2 linked regions of the Terriglobus albidus genome follow. The protein of the gene in region 1 interacts with the protein of each later gene in a pairwise test. Links are inferred from orthologs where the notes say so. Each region holds a gene or a part of one and is shown on either strand. Other genes may lie near its edges.

Region 1 (9,713 bases):
CGCACCTTCCTGCATCTTCTGGCTGTTCCCACTTCACATCCCAAGCCGCGCTGCACCTGAAACAGACGCGCACCCAAGAACCACAAGGAGATTGACTCCATGCGTCGCATCGCATACTTCGCTGCATTCCTGATCTTATTCGCCAGCTTCGCCCTCCTCCGAGCCCACGCCCAGATGGTGGGCGGCTCCATCTCCGGCACCGTCAGTGACGCCAGCGGAGCCGCCGTCTCCGGTGCGACCGTCACCGTCCGCAACGAAGAGACGGGCACCGAACGCCACCTGACCACCGATGCTCAGGGCCGCTATTCCGCGCCCTCCGTCACCATCGGGCGCTGGTCCGTTAGCGCCGAAAAGGATGGCTTCGCCCGCCAGACTCTGACGGCTGTGCCGGTCGTCGTCGGTCAGTCCGTCACCGCTGACATCCGGCTTACTGTCGGCGAGATTTCGCAGGCGGTCTCCGTCGTCGACACACCGCCGGTCGTCAACCTGTCGACTCAGCAGACCGCCGGCCTTGTCGATGAGCGTGCCGTCAAGGAGCTTCCTCTGAACGGCCGTTCCTACGATCAGTTGCTGACGCTTAATCCCGGCGTGGTCAACTACACCGGTCAGCGTTCCGGTTCAGTCGGCACTTCGAACTCCTCTGTCGGCGCCATGTTCTCGGTCGCGGGCCGCCGTCCGCAGGACAATATCTTCCTTCTGAACGGTATTGAGTACACCGGCGCCTCGCTGATCAACGTCACCCCCGGCGGAGCCAGCGGACAGCTTCTTGGCGTCGATGCCGTACGCGAGTTCAACGTCATCACCGATACCTACGGCGCCAACTACGGCAAGCGTCAAGGAGCGCAGATCTCCATCGTTACCGCCAGCGGCACCAACCAGTACCACGGCAACGTCTACGAGTTCCTGCGCAACTCTTCGCTTGATGCCCGCAACTACTTTGACCAACCAGGGGCCAACGGCAAACGCCTGCCGCAGTTCCAGCGCAACAACTTCGGCGGCTCAGTCGGCGGACCGATCCGCAAGGACAAACTGCTGCTCTTTGCCAACTACGAGGGATACCGCCAGAACCTTGGCCTCTCCAACAAGGCCATCGTTCCCAACGGTCGCGCGCGCCAGGGATACGTGCCCAATAGCAGCGGAACCGGAGAGACCTACGTCGGCGTGGCGCCAGGCGTTGCTAATCTGCTGAAGCTGTGGCCGCAGGCCAACGGCCCCGATCTCGGCTCAGGCCTGGCGTATGCCTACTCCAATCCGGTGCAGCGAATCCGCGAAGACTTCGGCACCACCCGCTTTGATTGGAACCTCGGCAGCAAAGACCAATTCTTCGCTGTCTATACCGTCGATGACTCCACGGCCCACACACCAACCGTGAATCCGCTCACATGGATCAACGAAGATGTGCGCGAGCAGGTTACCAGCCTGCAGGAACAGCATGTCTTCTCGCCCCGTCTGCTGAATACTGCCCGCTTCGGCTACTCGCGCGCGGCCTTCTTCTTCAATGGCGAAGTTCCCGTCGATGGCGTCACGCCATTCGTCGTTGGCAAGCCGGTCGGAGCCATCGTGATCGCCGGCTCTACCGCATCGAACGGAGCCTCTCAGGTCTCGACCGCGGGCGCCAACGTGGGTTCGAACAACCGCGCTGTGCGTAACCTCTTCACCTTCGACGACCACGTCTTCTACACCGTGGGCCGTCACCAGATTGAAGCAGGCGTATGGCTGCAGCGGCTGCAGGCCAATGATCTTCTGGCACAGAATCAGTACGGCCAGGCCTCCTTCTCAACGCTCACAAGCTTTCTGCAAGGTACAGCCGCCACCTTCAGCGTCGTTCCGTCTCCGACAGCGCTCGGCTTCCGCGCTCTCTTCGGTGCGGGCTTCGTCGAAGATACCTTCCGCATCACGCCGCGACTCGAAATCCGCGCCGGCTTCCGTTTCGAGTCAGCCAGCAACTGGAGCGAGGCGCAGAACCGCGCGGCCAACTACAAGCTGAACAACTGGGTCATCGATACCAACCCGACCGTCGGCAAGTATGCCCTTTACGACAACAAAGCAAAGTTCCTTCCGGAGCCCCGCCTTGGCCTCTCCTGGTCGCCCTTTGCCAGCGGCAAGACAGCGATCCGCCTCGGCGCCGGTATTCATCGCGCCCTCCTGGACAACCTCGACTACCGCCTGACCCAGGTCGCCCCCTTCAATACCACCCTGGCCTTCAAGAACGCCTCTGTCTCCAGCCTGGCGATTACACCCTCCACAACCGCGGCGGCCGGTTCCCTGATCTCGCCCTCGAACGTACAGCCGGACATTCGCACTCCGACCGTCATCGCGTGGTCGTTGCGCGTCGAGCAACAGATCGCCAACAACACCTCGCTTACCGTCGGCTATGCAGGATCGCGCGGGTACCACCAGATCGTCTCCGGTGATCTCAACGAGCCGGCTGCAGTCGTCTGCCCGAATCCCTCCTGCCCCGCATCACTGGCCGCCGGCACCGTCTACTATCCGACGACCACCAAGCTGAATCCGAATGTCGCCAACACCACCTCCTGGTGGTCTGCGGCAAACACTTTCTACAGCGCACTCCAGGTGGATGTCCGCCGGCAGTTCTCGCACGGTCTGCAGATTCGCGGCAACTACACCTTCGCACGCAACCTCGACAACGGCTCTGCATGGAACACCAGCGTCAGTGCCAACACGCCAGCCTTCGTCAGCGTTCCTTACTTCCCCAAGCTTGACTGGGGCCGTGCCGCTACGGACATCAAACACAACGCTGCCATTAACGGCACCTGGGAGATTCCCTTCGCACACCGCCTCAGCTCCGGCGTTGCCCGTCAGACGCTCGATGGGTGGACGGTCAGCAGCATCGCCAACCTGCAGTCGGGTTTTCCCTTCACACCTCAGCTCGGCTATAACCCCACTGGCAGCGGAGACACCCGCAACCCCGTACGTCCTGACGTCAATCCAAACTTCAACGGCAGCCTCTATCCGCACACCGTCAACCAGTGGTTCAATCCTGCCGCCTTCAGCGCTCCTCACTACGGCGCGGTCGGCAACCTGGGACGTGACACTCTTACCGGACCGCATCTCCTGAACGTTGACCTGTCACTGCTCAAGCGCTTCAAGGTTGGCGAGCGAGTGAATGCGCAGTTCCGAGCCGAGGCCTTCAACTTCCTGAACCACACGAACTTCTCTCTGCCCAACCCCACCATCTTCACCTCGGGACCGACGCAGGGCACGGCCGCCAATCAGACAACCGCAGTGGTCGCGTCGCCCACCGCGGGCGTCATTACCGCGACCTCAACCACCTCTCGCCAGTTACAGTTCGGGCTGAAGCTGGCTTTCTAAATAGCCGATAACTCAAGCAAAATGGCGCGGCCTCTGCCGCGCCATTTTTGTGCCTCGTCCGATTAGCGCACAGAATATGCGAAAATCGGTACGTGACCCCGTGAAACCCCTGCCGAAAGTACCTGCGCAGGCTTAGCATAGGTGTGGCGGATTTTCGAGGAAAAATTCCGCCTTTTGGAGAAGATGGTGCAATGGCGACAAAGGCTCCTGTCGAACGGAAGAAAACCACAACCCCACAAAAGAATGGAACGGCACCCGGAATGACGCGCGACGTTGTGTTCGATGTATTTCGTCGCTGGGGTTATCTGCAGGCACAGCTTGATCCGTTGGGCCAGCACCTTCCGCCGGAACCTTTTCCGGTCGATGTGCCCGAGGATGAGCTCTCAAGCGAGATCGCGCAGGAGGCTCGTAGCTACTACTGCGGCACCATCGCAGCGGAGTTCATGCATATTCCGTCGCCTGAGCGACGCCAGTGGCTGCAGGATCGCATAGAGCGTCCGGCGCCTAAGTACGACCAGAAGCGCATCCTCTCCCAGCTCATTCGCGCCGATATGTTCGAGCAGGTCATCCAGGCCCGCTATCTCGGAACGAAGCGCTTCTCCCTCGAAGGCCTCTGCTCCTTCATTCCTTTCCTCGACCAGCTTTTTGCCACTAGCTCCGCGCAGGGGGTCGAGACGTGTGTCTTCGGCATGGCCCATCGCGGCCGCCTGAATGTGATGACAAACACCGTCGGCCGCGCGGCGGTGGAGCTCTTTACCAAGTTTGAAGATGTCGATCCCCGCTCCACGTTGGGCGGCGGCGACGTGAAGTATCACCTCGGAGCCACCGGCGCCTACACCTCACCCGAAGGCAAGAAGATGGCGCTGCACCTGGCGTCCAACCCTTCGCACCTCGAAGTGGTGAATCCGGTGGTCATCGGCCGCGTACGCGCTAAGCAGACGCGTATCGGTGCAGACGGTTGGAAGAAGGTTCTTCCCATGGTCATCCACGGCGATGCAGCTTTCGCCGGACAGGGCATGACCGCCGAAACGCTGAACCTTGCCACGATCAACGGCTACAACGTCGGCGGCACCATCCAGGTACTCACCAACAACCTGCTCGGCTTCACCGCCATGCCGCAGGAGTCCAACTCGTCGCGCTACTCGACTGACCTCGCCAAGCGCCTGCCGATCCCCATCTTCCACGTCAACGCGGAAGATGTCGACGCGGTCGTCCGTGTTGCGGAGATCGCAGCCGACTACCGGGCCACCTTCGGCTCCGACGTCGTCGTCGACCTGATCGGCTATCGCAAGCACGGCCACTCCGAAGTCGATGACCCCACCGTCACTCAGCCGCGCCGTTATGCCCTGATCAAGGACCGTCCGGCGATCTACCAGGCTTACGCGCAGAAGATCGGCGTCGATCCAGCGGCCGAAGCCAAAGCCGTTCAGGAAGAGTTGCTCAACGCGCAGAAGCAGGCGACGCAAGCCACCGAGATTCCGCATATGGCCGACACGCCGGCCTACTGGGACAACTACAAGGGTGGCTATCTGCCGGTGAATGACGACACCGTCACCGGCCTTCCCGCGGAGCGCATCGCCGAGCTGGTCAACAAGCTCACCACCTATCCCGCGGACTTCAACATCCATCCCAAGGTGAAGGCCCTCCTTGCTCAGCGCAAGGAGATGGGCGAAGGCAAGCGTCCCTTCGACTACGGTATGGCCGAGCTGGTGGCCTACGCTTCTCTGCTCGAAGCAGGCACACCCGTTCGTCTCTCGGGACAGGACTCACAGCGCGGCACCTTCAATCAGCGCCACAGCTTCTACACCGACACCGAGACCGAGTTCCGCTGGTCGCCGTTACAGCACCTCAGCGACAAGCAGGCGAGCTTTGAAGCCTACAACTCCATGCTCTCGGAAGCCGCTGTACTTGGCTTCGAATACGGCTTCGCCCGTGACTTCCCCGAGGCTCTGGTTCTCTGGGAGGCGCAGTTCGGCGACTTCTCCAACGGCGCGCAGATGGTCATCGACCAATTTATTTCCGCTGCGGAGACAAAGTGGCACCTGCTCTCCGGCGTTGTGCTGCTGCTGCCGCACGGCTACGAAGGCCAGGGCCCGGAGCACTCCTCGGCCCGTATGGAACGTTACCTGCAACTCTGCGCGCAGGACAACATGATCGTGGCGCAGCCCTCAAACGCCGCGCAGTATTTCCATCTGCTGCGCCGCCAGGCACTGTCGCCCTACCGCAAGCCGCTGGTCGTCTTCACACCCAAGAGCATGCTGCGTCATCCCGACGCGATCTCTCCCATCGCCGACTTCAGCCATGAGCACTTCCAGACCGTTCTGCCCGAGGGCGAGATCACGAACGCTAAGCGTCTGCTCATCTGCAGCGGTAAGATCGGCCACAACCTCCGCGTCGAGCGCGCCAAGCGCAAGGACACCGAGACCGGCATTATCTTCATCGAACAACTCTTCCCGTGGCCGGAAGCTGCTCTGCAGGCCGCCATCGCGCAGCATCCCAACGTCGAAGAGCTTGTCTGGGTGCAGGAAGAGCCGGCCAACATGGGCCCGCTCACCTACATCAACCCGAAGCTGCGCTACGCCGCCGGCGACATTCCGGTACGCACCGTCAACCGTGCCGCAGCCGCCAGCCCCGCTACCGGCTCCGCCAAGGCGCACGAGATCGAAGAGAAGCTGCTGATGGAGATCGCCTTCGGCCGCATCTAAACCTCAGCCATCACTCAATAAAAATGCCCGGCTCGCGCCGGGCATTTTTATTTGGGAAGCTTCATCGCGGACCGCAGCGCCACCAGGCCCAGAGTCCCTACAACACCGATCAGCGCCAGCCACAACAGTTGCGGATAGCGGTCGGTCAACGGGCGCTTCGCCTGCGTCTGGTGAAAGAGCACATTCCTCTCCTCTGCCCGTATCGTCGCCTCAGCCTGTCTTCCGCTTACCGGAAAGATTCGCGCATAGTCATAGACGGGAGCTGGCAACGTCTTATCGCCGTAGTACAGTACTGGCGAGCTGGCGACACTTGCCTGCCAGCATAGCTTCCGCTCGCGCATCTCCAGGTTGACCGCGGCAATCGGCAGGGGCTGGTCGTCACCGTTCTCGACGGCAACCTCCACGGTTGCCGGGGACTGAAGATTCGCTCCAATGGTGAACGGAATCGACAGATCCTCGTCCTCGATCTCGCGCCCACCGCGCGTCATCTTGACGCGCAGAATCTCTCCCGTTGCTGACTCACTGCGGCTGCCTTCCTCAGTCGCACGTGCCGTCACCTTCACCGCACGCGCGAAGTTCACCGTCTTCCCTGGTTGCATCTGGAACCGGACGCGCTCCACCGGTACCTGCGGCGGCAACGCAATCGTCGTCACCGTCCGCCGTCCCCGCTGGGTGAAATTCGTGCTGCGAGCCGCGATGGCGTAGAGCGTCTGTTCCTCGCGGCTTGGCGGAATCGTTGCGCCTCGCACGCTGCCGCTGGTAACAGCATGCGGATTCCCTTGCGACGGAATCGGCGTGAGCTCGACATGCAGAATGGGAAAGGTACTCTCCTGCAGATGCAACGTCGTGTTGCGTCCGAGGTGCTGGCCAGAAAGATCGAAGATCGTATAGCTGCCAAGCTCCTCACTGCCGGCCGAAACCTTCGCTGCCGCCAGAAAGTCCTTTGCGTCCAGGTTCAGCTCGATCTCCGTATAGGGATGCCCCGGCATCACAAGGTCGAAAACGATAGAACTGCCCCGGGCAGCAAGATTCAGCACGCGGGCGGGCTCGGCCTCCGGCGTGGCAGGTTCAGAGACCGTTGTGGCATACGGCACTTCGTGTCCGGCTGCAAAGAGCCTCAGATCACGTAAGGCCGGCGCTGCATGGGCGAATACGTCGGAATCCAACACGGCGCATGCCTGGTCCGCACCGGTTGCGGAAGGCGCGGTGAGTTGGCGCTGGTAGCGGAAATCCGAAGGTTGGGGGGAAGGAGCCGGCGCTGCCACCAGCAACACCAGCCCTGCGGCAAACCACTTCACGACAAACTACTCCTCTGAACGGGACACGGCCTTCAGGCCGAGCCAGTCCTTCTGATAGACGAAGCTGACGGCCATCAGCAGTGCTCCAAGACCGATAAAGCTAAGAACCCGGTATCCCTGTGACAGGCTGCGCATGTCGTACAGGAAGACCTTCCCTATGGTAGCGACCAACAGCACCAACCCTTGCCAACGTACGAAAGCCGTACGTTTCCAGAAGCCGATCGCCAGCAGGGCCGCACCGTGCAGCATCATGAACGCGGAGAAGGTGAACTCCAGTGCAATCGCATCATCAAATGTTCTTCGAACCGGTAAAAACACGAAAATCTCGCGGCGTACGGTCACGAGTATAAGCAGGTTTAGCGCGACCGAAGCGATCGCAGGAATTTGAGTCTGGCCATGTCTGAGGTCGATCCAGATCACGATCGATAGTGCGGCAATGGCGCAGATCTCAGCGACAAAAGCTGCATTCGCAAATGGAGTGGGGCTGCTGGGCGTCCACCAGGGCAGAGTGATGGCCCCGACGTAGCCCAATGCGAGCGCTCCCAGCGAAAGCCAGCGCACGCTGGATTTCAGTCCTCCTGCCTGCGGCTTCATCTTTTCGGCCGCGATCCAGTACAAGGAGACCCCCTCGGCCAGCCAGCCGATCGTAATCCAACGTCCCGACGCCTTCAACGGAATCGCAATGGTCAGAAAGACGATCGCCAGCGACAAGTGAATTGCCTCGCTGACCGCATTCGGCCGTAACCGGATCTGCAGCCGCATCAACAGAAGATACAAAGCAGCGAATACGACCGCACCCCAACTCAGCCATGCGTGCCTGCCGCTGTCCTGCAGCAGCGAATAGAACGTCAACGAGCCATAAGCGCTCGCTGCTAACGGCAGCCACACCGATAACACACCGTTCTCTTCCAAGGACCGCACCAGTGGCACCATCGCAAACAAAAGAAAGAGCACCACGGTAAAGAAGCTGACCACACCAAACTGATCCGGTGTGAAAAAGCGCGCGTACCAGGCAATGGTGTAGAACGACGACATCACCAGAGATCCCAGCAGGAGGCGAGGCCACACTTTGAAGGCCAGAAGCACGACGACAGAACCACTCAGCACAATCAGATAGCTGAAAAGAAAGACCGCATGATTCTGCCCGGTCGACAGCAGTCCTGGAGTTGCGAACCCTCCGGCGAGAGCATACGCCGCCAGAAGCTCCGCGTCCTGTGCCCAGGCCATCCAGGCATTCCACGCAGTCACCGCCAGCATCGCGGCGAAAACCACCCCTTCCGGCAACAAGTGATAGAGCTGGAAGGAAGCCCAGAGCGATAGATACAAAACTCCCGTTCCTACAGCCTTCAGTGAATAGGAAAAGACCCGGAAACCTTTGCTTCGGAAGTGTTCCGACCACACTACAATTCCGGCACCCGCAATGAGTCCCACAAGGATGCGACCGGAGGGACCGATCCACTGGTTATCGATCGCCAGCTTCAGCGCCCATGCAGATCCAATCAGCAATGCCAGGACGCCGATGCGATTGAAGACCTGGGATCCCAACCGCGATTCGAGGTTCCCCCGCTCTTTCAAAACAGGCCGCGGAGCCGGAGGACTCGCCGGCCTCGGCGGCGGCGGCGTAGCCTGGGTTCGTGGCATATCAGGCTGGACACGCGTTCCGCGAAGCGTAGCAACCTCTTCCTCCAACGCTTCAACGCGTTTTCTTAACAGCAATAACTGCTCCGCAAGATTTTCCGGACTACCGTCCATATGCAGGCTGTTATACCCTGTCAGCGTCATGGCCACCAACCAGATTCTCGTTGTCGAAGACGACCCAATGAGCTTAGAACTGCTGGATGTCCTGCTCACCCAGGAGGGTTTCACCGTCACTGGCTGCGGTTCGGGCGAAGACGCGGTAGCAGCTATTACGAAGAACCAGGAGATCGGTCTCGTGCTGACGGACCTGCAGATTCCCGGTTTGCGTGGCCCGGCGCTTGCCGCCGCCATGCGGAAGGCCACCACCACCTCGCTGCGCATCTTTGCGATGAGCGCCACGGCTCCGGAGCATCGCCTGCCGGGCTTTGATGCCTTCCTCCTCAAGCCGCTCTCAATCGAACGCTTCCTCTCCCTCGCGCACGGTTCCGGCTTGCATCATGCCGTTACACCGGAGGAATCTCACCTGCTGGACGAGGGCATCTATCGCCGCATGACCGCCGCCATGCCCGCTCCCCAGCTAAAAGCGACCTACACCTTCGCCCTGGATGACGCTCTCACACGCATCACAGCCATGCGCACGGCCTTCCATGAGAACGACAATTCCTCGTTCCGCCGCCAGGCCCATGCCATTAAAGGAGGCTGCGCCATGGTCGGCGCGGTAGAACTCGCTTCCCTGGCC
Region 2 (9,471 bases), 4.4 Mb from region 1 along the record:
GCTTGGTGATCTTGGTCTTCTGCAGCGATCCGTCCAGCTTGGCGACGTTTACTTCGTCACCGGTCTTCAGGTTGCCGTTGAAGACGCGGGCGATGGCCAGGCGGCCGAGGTAGTCGGAGTAGTCGAGATTCGTGACCAGGATCTGGAGGGCGCCTTCGTGATCGCCGACAGCCGGCGGAATCTTCGCGAGGACGGTGTCAAACAGCGGCTTCAGGTCGGTACCGGGCTGGGCCAGGTCCATGGTGGCGGTACCGGCCTTGCCGTTGGTGTAGACCACCGGGAACTCGAGCTGGCTCTCGTCGGCGTCGAGGTCGATGAACAGGTCATAGACCTCGTTCAGGACTTCCTGGGGACGGGCGTCGGGACGATCGATCTTGTTGATAACAAGGATCGGAGGCAGGCCGGCCTCAAGGGCCTTGGAGAGTACGTAGCGGGTCTGCGGCAGGGGGCCTTCGCTGGCGTCGACCAGCAGAACGACACCGTCCACCATCTTCAGGGCGCGCTCTACCTCGCCGCCGAAGTCGGCGTGGCCGGGGGTGTCGACGATGTTGATCTTGGAGTCGCCGTAGTGGACGGCGGTGTTCTTGGCCAGGATGGTGATGCCGCGCTCTTTTTCGAGCTCATTAGAGTCCATCACGCGCTCGGCCACGGCCTCGTTCGCGCGGAAGGTGCCGCTCTGGCGCAGCAGCGCGTCAACCAGCGTGGTCTTGCCGTGGTCGACGTGGGCGATGATGGCGATATTCCGAATAGGCGTAGTGGCGTTGCTCACGGGAAGTGGATCCTGTTCTGAAAACTTGAGTTTTGCGGGGAACCGGCAGGAATCTGCCGCCTCCAACAGTTTACCAGCACGGGCTGGCGGCACGCGACGGAGGGGACTAATCTTTCGGTAAGCTATGCCACCACGCTTTACAGCAGACCCTCGTTCTGTCCCCGGTGACTTTTATGTCATCCAGAATGAGTGCATGGGCTGCGGCATTCCCCAGAAGATCGCCCCGGAGCTGGTGAACTGGGTCGAAAGTTCTCCGCAGCACTGCGGCTGGGTCCGCCAGCCGGCCAGTAAGAAGGACCTGAAGCGGGCGATCGAGATCCTGAAGCAGCAGGACTTCGGCTGTCACCGCTATGCGGGGATGGACCCACGGGTGCTTCAAAGCGTTCCGGAATGCTGTGACTATTTCGTCCAGCCGGGAGTGGATATGCCGCAGCCGCGGGTGAGCTGGTGGCGGCGGATCTTGAAAAGGCTGATCTCAGGCTCGTAGGTGTGTATCGACACAGTCTTCTTCCTTATCGAGGGGCACCCAGTGCATGGGCTGGGTAAGCAGCATGGGCACAAATTAGCAACCAGAACTAGCAACTAGCAACTACTGCGGTGGCGGCAAATCCTTCCCCAGGTCCTTCGTCCGGTCATCCTTGAAGTCTGTCCCGAAGTGCGGCTCGTCTTTCGTGCCGTTGATCTTCACCGGGATCTCAGCACCCGCGCCGTGTTTCTTGAAGAACGGGTCGGCAGGTTTCAAGAGCCATCCCTTCCATCCCGTCACCATCTGGCTTATTCGGGCTTTGGTGCGCACCTTGCCGACGAAGTCGAAGGTGTTGCCGTCGGTCGAGTACTGGCCGAGCATCAGCACCTGGGCTCCCGGCATGTCGTAGCGCAGTGAGGGGACGTTGATGATGCCGTTCTTGAGCTGGAAGCTCCCGCGCATGTCGCTGGGGGTATCGAAGCCGGCCGTACCCTGAACGTTGGCTTCTTTGGGGCGGCCCTGGGCGCGCATGCTCAGGGCATCGATCTTCTCCTGGATCCTGTCGCTGGTGAAGTGCGCGCCGTGGATCTCAAAGGTGCCATCGGTCAGTTCGAGCTTTTTGGCTATGGCGACATCGCCGGGAGGAATATGCAGCCTGGTCTTCATCTTGAAGCCGCCGGTCATCAGCGGAGGCGAGGTTTTGACTCCCAAACGTAGCATGTCTTCAATGCGCGCCTTCGGCATCACGACATCAAGGCGGATGTCTTTGCCTTTGGGGTTTTTGTTGTTGATCACGTGGCCGACGCAAACAAAGTAGCTTTTCAATAACCATGCTTCGACCGGCTGCAGCAGGACATCTCCATTGGTCCCATCGATGATGGCGTGATACTTCGTGTGCAGGGGCACGGGATGTTCGCTGACGTCCAGGCGGAAGTCGGGCGTATCGGTCTCTCCATCGGCGACGATGTTATCCAGCGTTCCGCCGAAGCTGCCTTTTGAGGAGAGGATGCCGGCGATGCCCTTCGTCGTACTCAGGTCGGCGCGGGAGAACTCATAGACGCCGTCCAGCGGCGTATCGCCGGGAACGAAGATGTTCCAGGGGCCGAAGTGACCTTTGGAGGCGATATCACCCAGGGGCTTGGGATTGACCAGTGTTGCCGTGTAGTCGAAAGGGCGCTTCGCGCCGACGTCGACTAAAACCATATGTGCGATATCCCATTCGAGCGGTTCTTTGTTTTCCTTGTGTGTCTCCATCACCAGGTCGGCATGGTCGACGATGATGCGGTCGACGACGATTGACTCTTTCGGCGGCTTTTTCGGTTCCGGCGGCGTTATCTTGCGGTCTTCTTTGGGAGGCTTGCGGAGATGCAGACCGGTGACGTAGACCTCTCCGACATGCATGGGTGATTTGCGCAGATTGGCCAGCGTGGTGTGGAAGCGGAACTCATCAATGGCCAGCATCGGTTCTTCACGCTGCTGCCCCTGTGCATTCACCTCGATCAGGTACATGATGCGCAGGCCCTTGCCTTCTACGCCAAGGCCCTTGGCGGCGGTGACGTGGAACTCATCCAGCTCGACCGGCGATTGGAAGCGGGCCGAGAGTGTGTCGATGATGCGCTGGCGCATCAAGGGCTCAGCGTGGCGGACAAGCCACCATGTGGCTCCGCCGAAGATCAATAGACCGAGGACAACAGCGATACCGACCCATTGCAGCCAGCCAAAGCGGCGTCTGGGGCGGGAAGGAGGTGGAGTGGACTCGGAGGCGGGGGAACCGGTGGCAAGCTCGCGTTCTTCGTCGTTCACTGCAATGCCTTTCCTGCACGTCGTGCTGGCCTTTCAGATGCTGCATGGCAGGGATGTGCTGCCAGAGAAGTGTGCGGTCAGGAACATTCGAGCGGGGCGCGTCGTCTAACCCGTATTGGGTGATACATGCGCCGCTTTCTACCGACGTTACTGTGGGTGTTCTGTCTGGTGCCGGTAGCGGCGGCGCAGCAGCCGGCTGCCGCGCCGGTGATGCAGCCCGGACCTACACCTGTGGTTACGACAGAGACAGTGACAACACCCCAGATGCTGCAGCAGTGGTTGGTGAGTCGTGATCCGCGTCTGGTTGCCTGGGCCGCATACTTCGCGCAAAAGACACAAGATCCTCAAACGATGGCCGCGATTGAGACCTTGGTCCAGGATTGGCCGGTTTCATCTGGGCAAGGACGACCTTATACGGTTTACTTTTATGAACCATCACGGCTGGCAATGCTCGCAATGCTGGATGCCCTGATCCAGGGAAAGATATCTATTCCCGTAGGGGCGATCGCGGGGCTGGAGGATCTGTTTCCGGTACAAGCAGCCTTTTTAGCGCGTCAGCTTCCCCGAGAGGCATCGCAGGAACTTCTCCGGCGATGGTTTTCCTCGGTGAACGAAAATCTATTAACAAAGATTGCTGCCATGATGCTTGCAGATCGGCCTGATCCTCAATTAGTCGGCCCAATTGTTGCAAAGTCTGAAGAGCATCTCACGATCTATGTCGTTTCGAGCAAAACCAGCATTCCGCTTTCCGGAGGCGGTGCGTGTGGGGATTCCATGGGGGTTCACGATCCGTTAGGCTGGCCGCCTGTGTACAACTATGAGCTCTCAGAGCATGACGACAATGCAGAAGGAGAGCTGGTTCGCGTGGACAATGATGTCATCGGCTACAAGCGCTATGTCGCAACGCATGGACATGGCTCGTGCTACGCCGTCTGGCCGCTGAATGCCGTAACACGTCATCACCTGATCGCGCATTTTCTTGGAGTTTCGGCGAAGGACATGCCATGGCATCCGGAAGAAAGCTCGACCATTGTGTGGCAGGGGCGAGCGATGTATAGCCGGCAGCTCGGACGTGTAGTCGAGGCAGAGCAACGAAAACTGAGGCGAACTGTCTTTCAACTCCGGCAGCGTGGTTTGTTGCGACCGGATCAGCACGTGATGCCGCAGTTTAGCCTTGAAGTGAAGTGCATGATTAAGCCCTGCCCGCTCACACCGTAGCCGCACCTGCGAAAATAGAAGAGTAATGCTGCAACTCGCCGCTGCCGGAAAACGATTCGGCCCCAAATTGCTCTTTGACGAGGCCAACTGGCTGATCACCGCCCATGAACGCACTGGGCTGGTGGGCGGCAATGGCACCGGCAAATCCACACTCCTGAAGACCCTGGCCGGCATCGAAACCCTCGACTACGGCGCGCTGCACCGCACCAAGGGCATGACCCTGGGCTATCTGCCGCAGGATGGCCTCAATCTCACCGGCCGCACCGTCTTCAACGAGTGCCTCACGGTCTTTCAATCCCAGCGCGAGATGGAGCGGGAGCTTGAGAAGCTCTCCCAGGCCATGTCAGAGCTGGATCCCACATCCTCCGAATACACCGAGGTCGCCGAGCGTTTTTCTGAGATCAATGACCTCTTTCACGCCCACGACGGTTACGCTCTCGATGCGCAGGTGGGCAGCGTCCTCGGCGGCCTGGGGTTCAGCAAAGAAGATTGGGGCCGGGACACCAGCGAGTTCTCCGGCGGCTGGCAGATGCGTATTGCCCTTGCCAAGCTGCTGCTGCAGAAGCCGTCGCTGCTGCTTCTGGACGAGCCCACGAATCACCTGGATCTGGAGTCGAGGAACTGGCTTGAAGGCTATCTGAAGGGCTATCCGCACGGCTTCATCCTTATTTCGCACGACCGCTACTTCCTCGATGTCACCGTCGAGAAGATCGCGGAGGTCTGGAACAAGCGGCTGCACTTCTACACAGGCGGCTATGAGAAGTACGTCACCCAGAAACAGGAGCGCAAGCAGCAGCTTCTGTCGGCGTACAAAAACCAGCGCGACCACATCGAGCAACTCGAGGCCTTCATCGGCCGCTTCCGCTACCAGGCCACCAAGGCCAAGCAGGTGCAGTCGCGCATCAAGGAGCTCGAAAAGATCGAACGCATCGAGATTCCCGAAGAGGAATCCACCATCCACTTCACCTTCCCGCAACCGCCGGCCAGCGGGCGCACCGTTCTGGAGGCGAAGGGAATGTACAAGTCCTACGGCCCCAAGCAAGTGCTGGAGAACGTAAGCTTCACCATCGACCGCGGCGACCGCATTGCCCTGGTAGGCGCAAACGGAGCCGGTAAATCGACATTGATCCGCCTGCTCTCGCAGCTTGAGCCGCCTACCTCGGGAGAGATCAAGCTGGGCCACAACGTGGCAGGCGATTACTTCGCGCAGGACCAGTACAAGGTGCTCGATCCGCAGGCGAAGATGCTGGACGATATCTCGTCCGCCGCACCAAAGGTGCCTGAGGTCGAACTGCGCGGGCTGCTGGGCTGCTTCCTCTTCTCCGGAGACGACGTCTTCAAGCAGCTTGGCGTGCTCTCCGGCGGCGAGCGCAACCGCTATGCCCTGGCCAAGATGCTGGTTTCGCCGGCGAACTTTCTGCTGATGGACGAGCCCACAAACCACCTCGACCTGCGCGCCAAGGACGTTCTGCTGGAAGCTATCCGCAACTTCACCGGAACGGTGGTCTTCGTCTCACATGACCGCTACTTCATCGACGGCCTGGCGACGAAGGTCTTCGAGGTAGAGGGCGGCCACGTCCATGTCTACCCCGGGAACTACGAAGACTATCTGCGGACCAAAGAAGGACATGCCGCTCCGGCAGAGACGCCGAAGGTGTCTCAGCCGCGCGAGTCGAGGAACGGTAATGATTCCGCAGCCGTACCGCAAACATCGCAGGCGGTTCAGCCCGCGGGCGGCAAGCGCCTGAACCCCATCAAACTGCGTCAACTGGAAGACCGTCTGGGCTCTCTTGAAGAAGAGATTCCGCGCACCGAATCGGCGATAGCGACCACCGAACAGGCCCTCTGTAACTTCGTCTCTGCGGATGAGACGCAGCGGCAGACGGAGCTGCTGGCGCAGCTCCGCGATCAACTACAGTCGCTCATGCAAGAATGGGAAGAGCTCTCGCTCACCCTTGAATCACAGGCATAAGTATGGCTTCGTTGTGGCAACCGAAGAACTGGAGCGAACGTCTGGCCGAGTTGGAGGCACAGACGGGCGATCTGAAAGAGGCCCCGTTACGGCGCGATGTGCGCTCGCTGGGCAAGCTGTTGGGCGATGTCCTTCGCGAACAGGTCGGCGATGAGCTGTTCCAGCTGGTGGAGAAACTGCGTCTCTCCGCCATTGAGCGCCGTGACGCGGATGCAAAGGGCGACACTGCCCGGGCTAACAGCACTCTGCAGCAGACCATCCTCAGCATTCACAGCCTGGATGAGAAGCAGGCCTACCAGTTGGCGCGTGCATTTGCCTTCTACTTTGAGCTCATCAATCTGGCGGAGACGAATCACCGCAAGCGCCGCCGTGTGGCGCACGAGCTGAATCCTTCCACGATCCCACAGCGCGGATCGCTGCGCGGCACTCTGCGGCGCATGAAGCAGGTGGGTTATACCGCCGAACAGGCATACGATCTTCTGGGCCAGTTGCGCGTAACTCCGGTCTTCACCGCGCATCCCACCGAGGTGGCGCGCCGCCTGGTGATGTTCAAGCAGCGCCGCATCAGCTATATCCTCTGGCGGCTGGACCGTATCCCCACCGCGCCTGAGCGTCTTGAGGCCCTGGAGCGAGAGCTCATGGCTGAGATCAGTGCACTGTGGCAGACCAACGATGTGCGCACCGAGCGTCCTTCGGTCCGTGACGAGATCCGCATCGGCCTGGACTACTACGAGGCCTCGCTCTTCGCCACGCTGCCCCGCCTCTATGGAGAGATCTCCGGAGCTCTGGCTGCCGAATACGGCTTGAAGCCCGCGCCTGCCGACCTGCCGATCGTTGTGGACTATGGCTCCTGGATCGGCGGCGACCGCGACGGCAATCCTTACGTCACGCCCGATGTCACGCGCGAAGCCATCACTATGGCTTCGAAGCTGCTACTAAAGCACTACGGCGCGCGGCTGCAGAATCTCTTCGAGCAACTCGGCGCCAGCACCAGGCAGGCGCCGGTCTCGAAGGAGCTGTTGAAGCTGGTGGCCGGCTATGTCAAACAGTTCCACGGCACCGAGCACGAAACCTTGGAGCAGCGCTTTGCGCATGAGCCGGTGCGTCTGCTGGTGATCTGCATCATGATCCGTCTCGGTGCTTCGCCGCGTAGCAGTGTGCCCTTCTCCGGCCTGCCTACATTGCCGCACTATGCAGGCGCCGATGAGTTTCAGCATGACCTGTGTGTGCTGCGCACCAGCCTGATGGAGAATCGCGGCAGCCGTCTCGCGGAGCTTCTGCTCGATCCGCTGCTGCTGGAGGTGCGCACCTATGGTCTGCATCTGCACACGCTCGATATCCGCCAGCACGCCCGCGTTCATGCTGCTGCAGTTGCGGAGCTTGGCGATGTGCAGCGCGTGAACGAAGGCGGACTGCCGAAACAGCTCTCAGCGCAGACGCTGGAGCTGATCGATACAGTGCGCGCCGTTGCCGAGATCAAGCGGAAGTCGCCGCGCGCCATTCGCCAGTACGTCATCAGCGGCGCTACCGAAAAAGAAGATCTGCTCCGCGTCATCTGGCTGGCCCGTATGGGCGGCGTGACGGTGGAAGGCCGTGAAGGCGATCCCGGCCTGAAGCCGGTGCCGCTCTTCGAGTCGATTGAAGATCTGCGCAACGCTCCGCGTATCTGCCGCGATGTCTGGACCAGCGAGGCCTATAAGCCGCTGCTCGAAAGCTGGAACTGCGAGCAGGAGATCATGCTCGGCTACTCCGACTCGAACAAAGACGGTGGCATGATCACCTCGACCTGGGAGATCTACAAGGCGCACCGTGCGCTGCACGATGTTGCCCGCGAGTGTGGCGTGAAGCTGCGTTTGTTCCATGGCCGTGGAGGAACTGTGGGCCGCGGCGGCGGACCGACGCATCGCGCCATCTATGCGCAGCCCTTCGATGGATTCAACGGCCAGTTCCGTATCACCGAACAGGGTGAGGTGATGAACTGGAAGTATTCGGACGTGGTGCTCGCCGAGCGCAACCTGGAGCTGATGCTTGCCGCATCGCTCGATGCACTGGCGCGCCCTGATGCGAAGCTGCAGTGCGATGCCTGTCTGACAGGCATTCTTACTCCAGAGTGGGAAGAGGCGCTGAATGAGCTGAGTGAGACCTCCTATGGTTTCTACCGCTCCAGCATCGTCGAAGACCCCGAGGTCTTTACTTACTTTGAGCAGGCCACGCCGGTAGTTGAGCTGGAGCATGCCAAGATCGGCTCCCGCCCTGCGCGCCGCAGCGGCAAGCGCAATTTTGCTGACCTGCGCGCCATCCCCTGGGTCTTCGGATGGATGCAGAGCCGCCACCTGGTGCCCGCGTGGTTCGGCGTCGGTCATGCACTGGAGGCCTTCGCCGCCAAGGGACCGGAGGCTTTGGCGCTGTTGCAGCAGATGATGCGCGAGTTCCCGCTCTTCATCGACATGCTCCGCAACGTCGAGATGGCGCTGGTGAAGAGCGACTTCGGCATCGCCCGTATGTACGCCGGCCTGGTGAAGGATGAAGAGCTGCGTGAGCGTGTGTGGTCGAAGCTGCTCGCCGAGTTCGAACGGACGAAGAAGATGGTGCTGGCTGTGACAGGACAGACAGAACTGCTTGCCACCAACCCGGTGCTCGCGAGGTCGGTGCGTCTGCGTAATCCGTATGTCGATCCGATGAGTTTGATTCAGGTAGAACTGATGCGGCGTAAGCGCGATGAGGGGGAGACAGACGATCTGAATCGCGCCATTACGGCAACCATCAATGGCATCTCAGCCGGCCTGCGCAACACCGGCTGATGCAAACCCCAAAATAGACAGGGAAGGCCCGCATCCATCTGTTGCGGGCCTTCGTGTTTCTAGCGATGCTGTTTGCCGCTACGGCTTTGCATTGCAGGTGGCTGGCGAAGACTGTTGCCATGGCTGCCGGAACTGTTGCCGGAAGCCTCCTGCGGTTTCATGGGTTGCATGCCGTCGGCGCCGGTATGGGCGGCGTAACTGCGGTCGTGACCTCGGTTATGCACGGGTTCCTTGATGTCCCCGTGTTGTTTGAGTGGAGTCGATTGCCGATTGCTCATCCTCTTCTCCTTTCCGTGGTTTATGCCATGTTTATGCCATACAGCGATCACGCTGCATCTCTCTCGCTCTCGTCTCCGACCTCCAGTGACCTGACAGCCTTGTCCCCGGGTGGGGATGGAGCGCCCCAATCATACTCGCGACCGGGGTATTTTTCTTCCACGTC

The links.
Region 2: the proteins of FTW19_RS07485 (region 1) and FTW19_RS25145 interact in binary tests that used the Escherichia coli proteins (3 or more experiments, as listed by UniProt). The link is inferred for Terriglobus albidus from one-to-one orthologs.

Annotation. Positions count from the first base shown.
Region 1 is NZ_CP042806.1:1,850,755-1,860,467, reverse strand. The notes cover bases 3,168-6,281. They hold FTW19_RS07485 (2-oxoglutarate dehydrogenase E1 component), read left to right. Parts: upstream 3,168-3,524; coding sequence 3,525-6,038; downstream 6,039-6,281. Other genes in these bases: FTW19_RS07480 (DUF3999 domain-containing protein), read right to left, coding at 6,086-6,281; FTW19_RS07490 (TonB-dependent receptor), read left to right, coding at 3,168-3,333. In the rest of the region: more of FTW19_RS07490, read left to right, coding at 100-3,167; more of FTW19_RS07480, read right to left, coding at 6,282-7,336; FTW19_RS07475 (DUF2339 domain-containing protein), read right to left, coding at 7,343-9,118; FTW19_RS25735 (response regulator), read left to right, coding at 9,117-9,713. UniProt on the Escherichia coli protein: E1 component of the 2-oxoglutarate dehydrogenase (OGDH) complex which catalyzes the decarboxylation of 2-oxoglutarate, the first step in the conversion of 2-oxoglutarate to succinyl-CoA and CO(2).
Region 2 is NZ_CP042806.1:6,286,317-6,295,787, reverse strand. What follows is about bases 3,883-6,754. They hold FTW19_RS25145 (ABC-F family ATP-binding cassette domain-containing protein), read left to right. Parts: upstream 3,883-4,281; coding sequence 4,282-6,228; downstream 6,229-6,754. Other genes in these bases: FTW19_RS25140 (phosphoenolpyruvate carboxylase), read left to right, coding at 6,231-6,754; FTW19_RS25150 (hypothetical protein), read left to right, coding at 3,883-4,256. In the rest of the region: translational GTPase TypA, read right to left, coding at 1-769; FTW19_RS25160 (hypothetical protein), read left to right, coding at 894-1,256; FTW19_RS25155 (hypothetical protein), read right to left, coding at 1,359-3,038; more of FTW19_RS25150, read left to right, coding at 3,165-3,882; more of FTW19_RS25140, read left to right, coding at 6,755-9,029; FTW19_RS25135 (hypothetical protein), read right to left, coding at 9,089-9,307; FTW19_RS25130 (hypothetical protein), read right to left, coding at 9,355-9,471. UniProt on the Escherichia coli protein: Genetic data indicate it may be involved in ribosome assembly or function.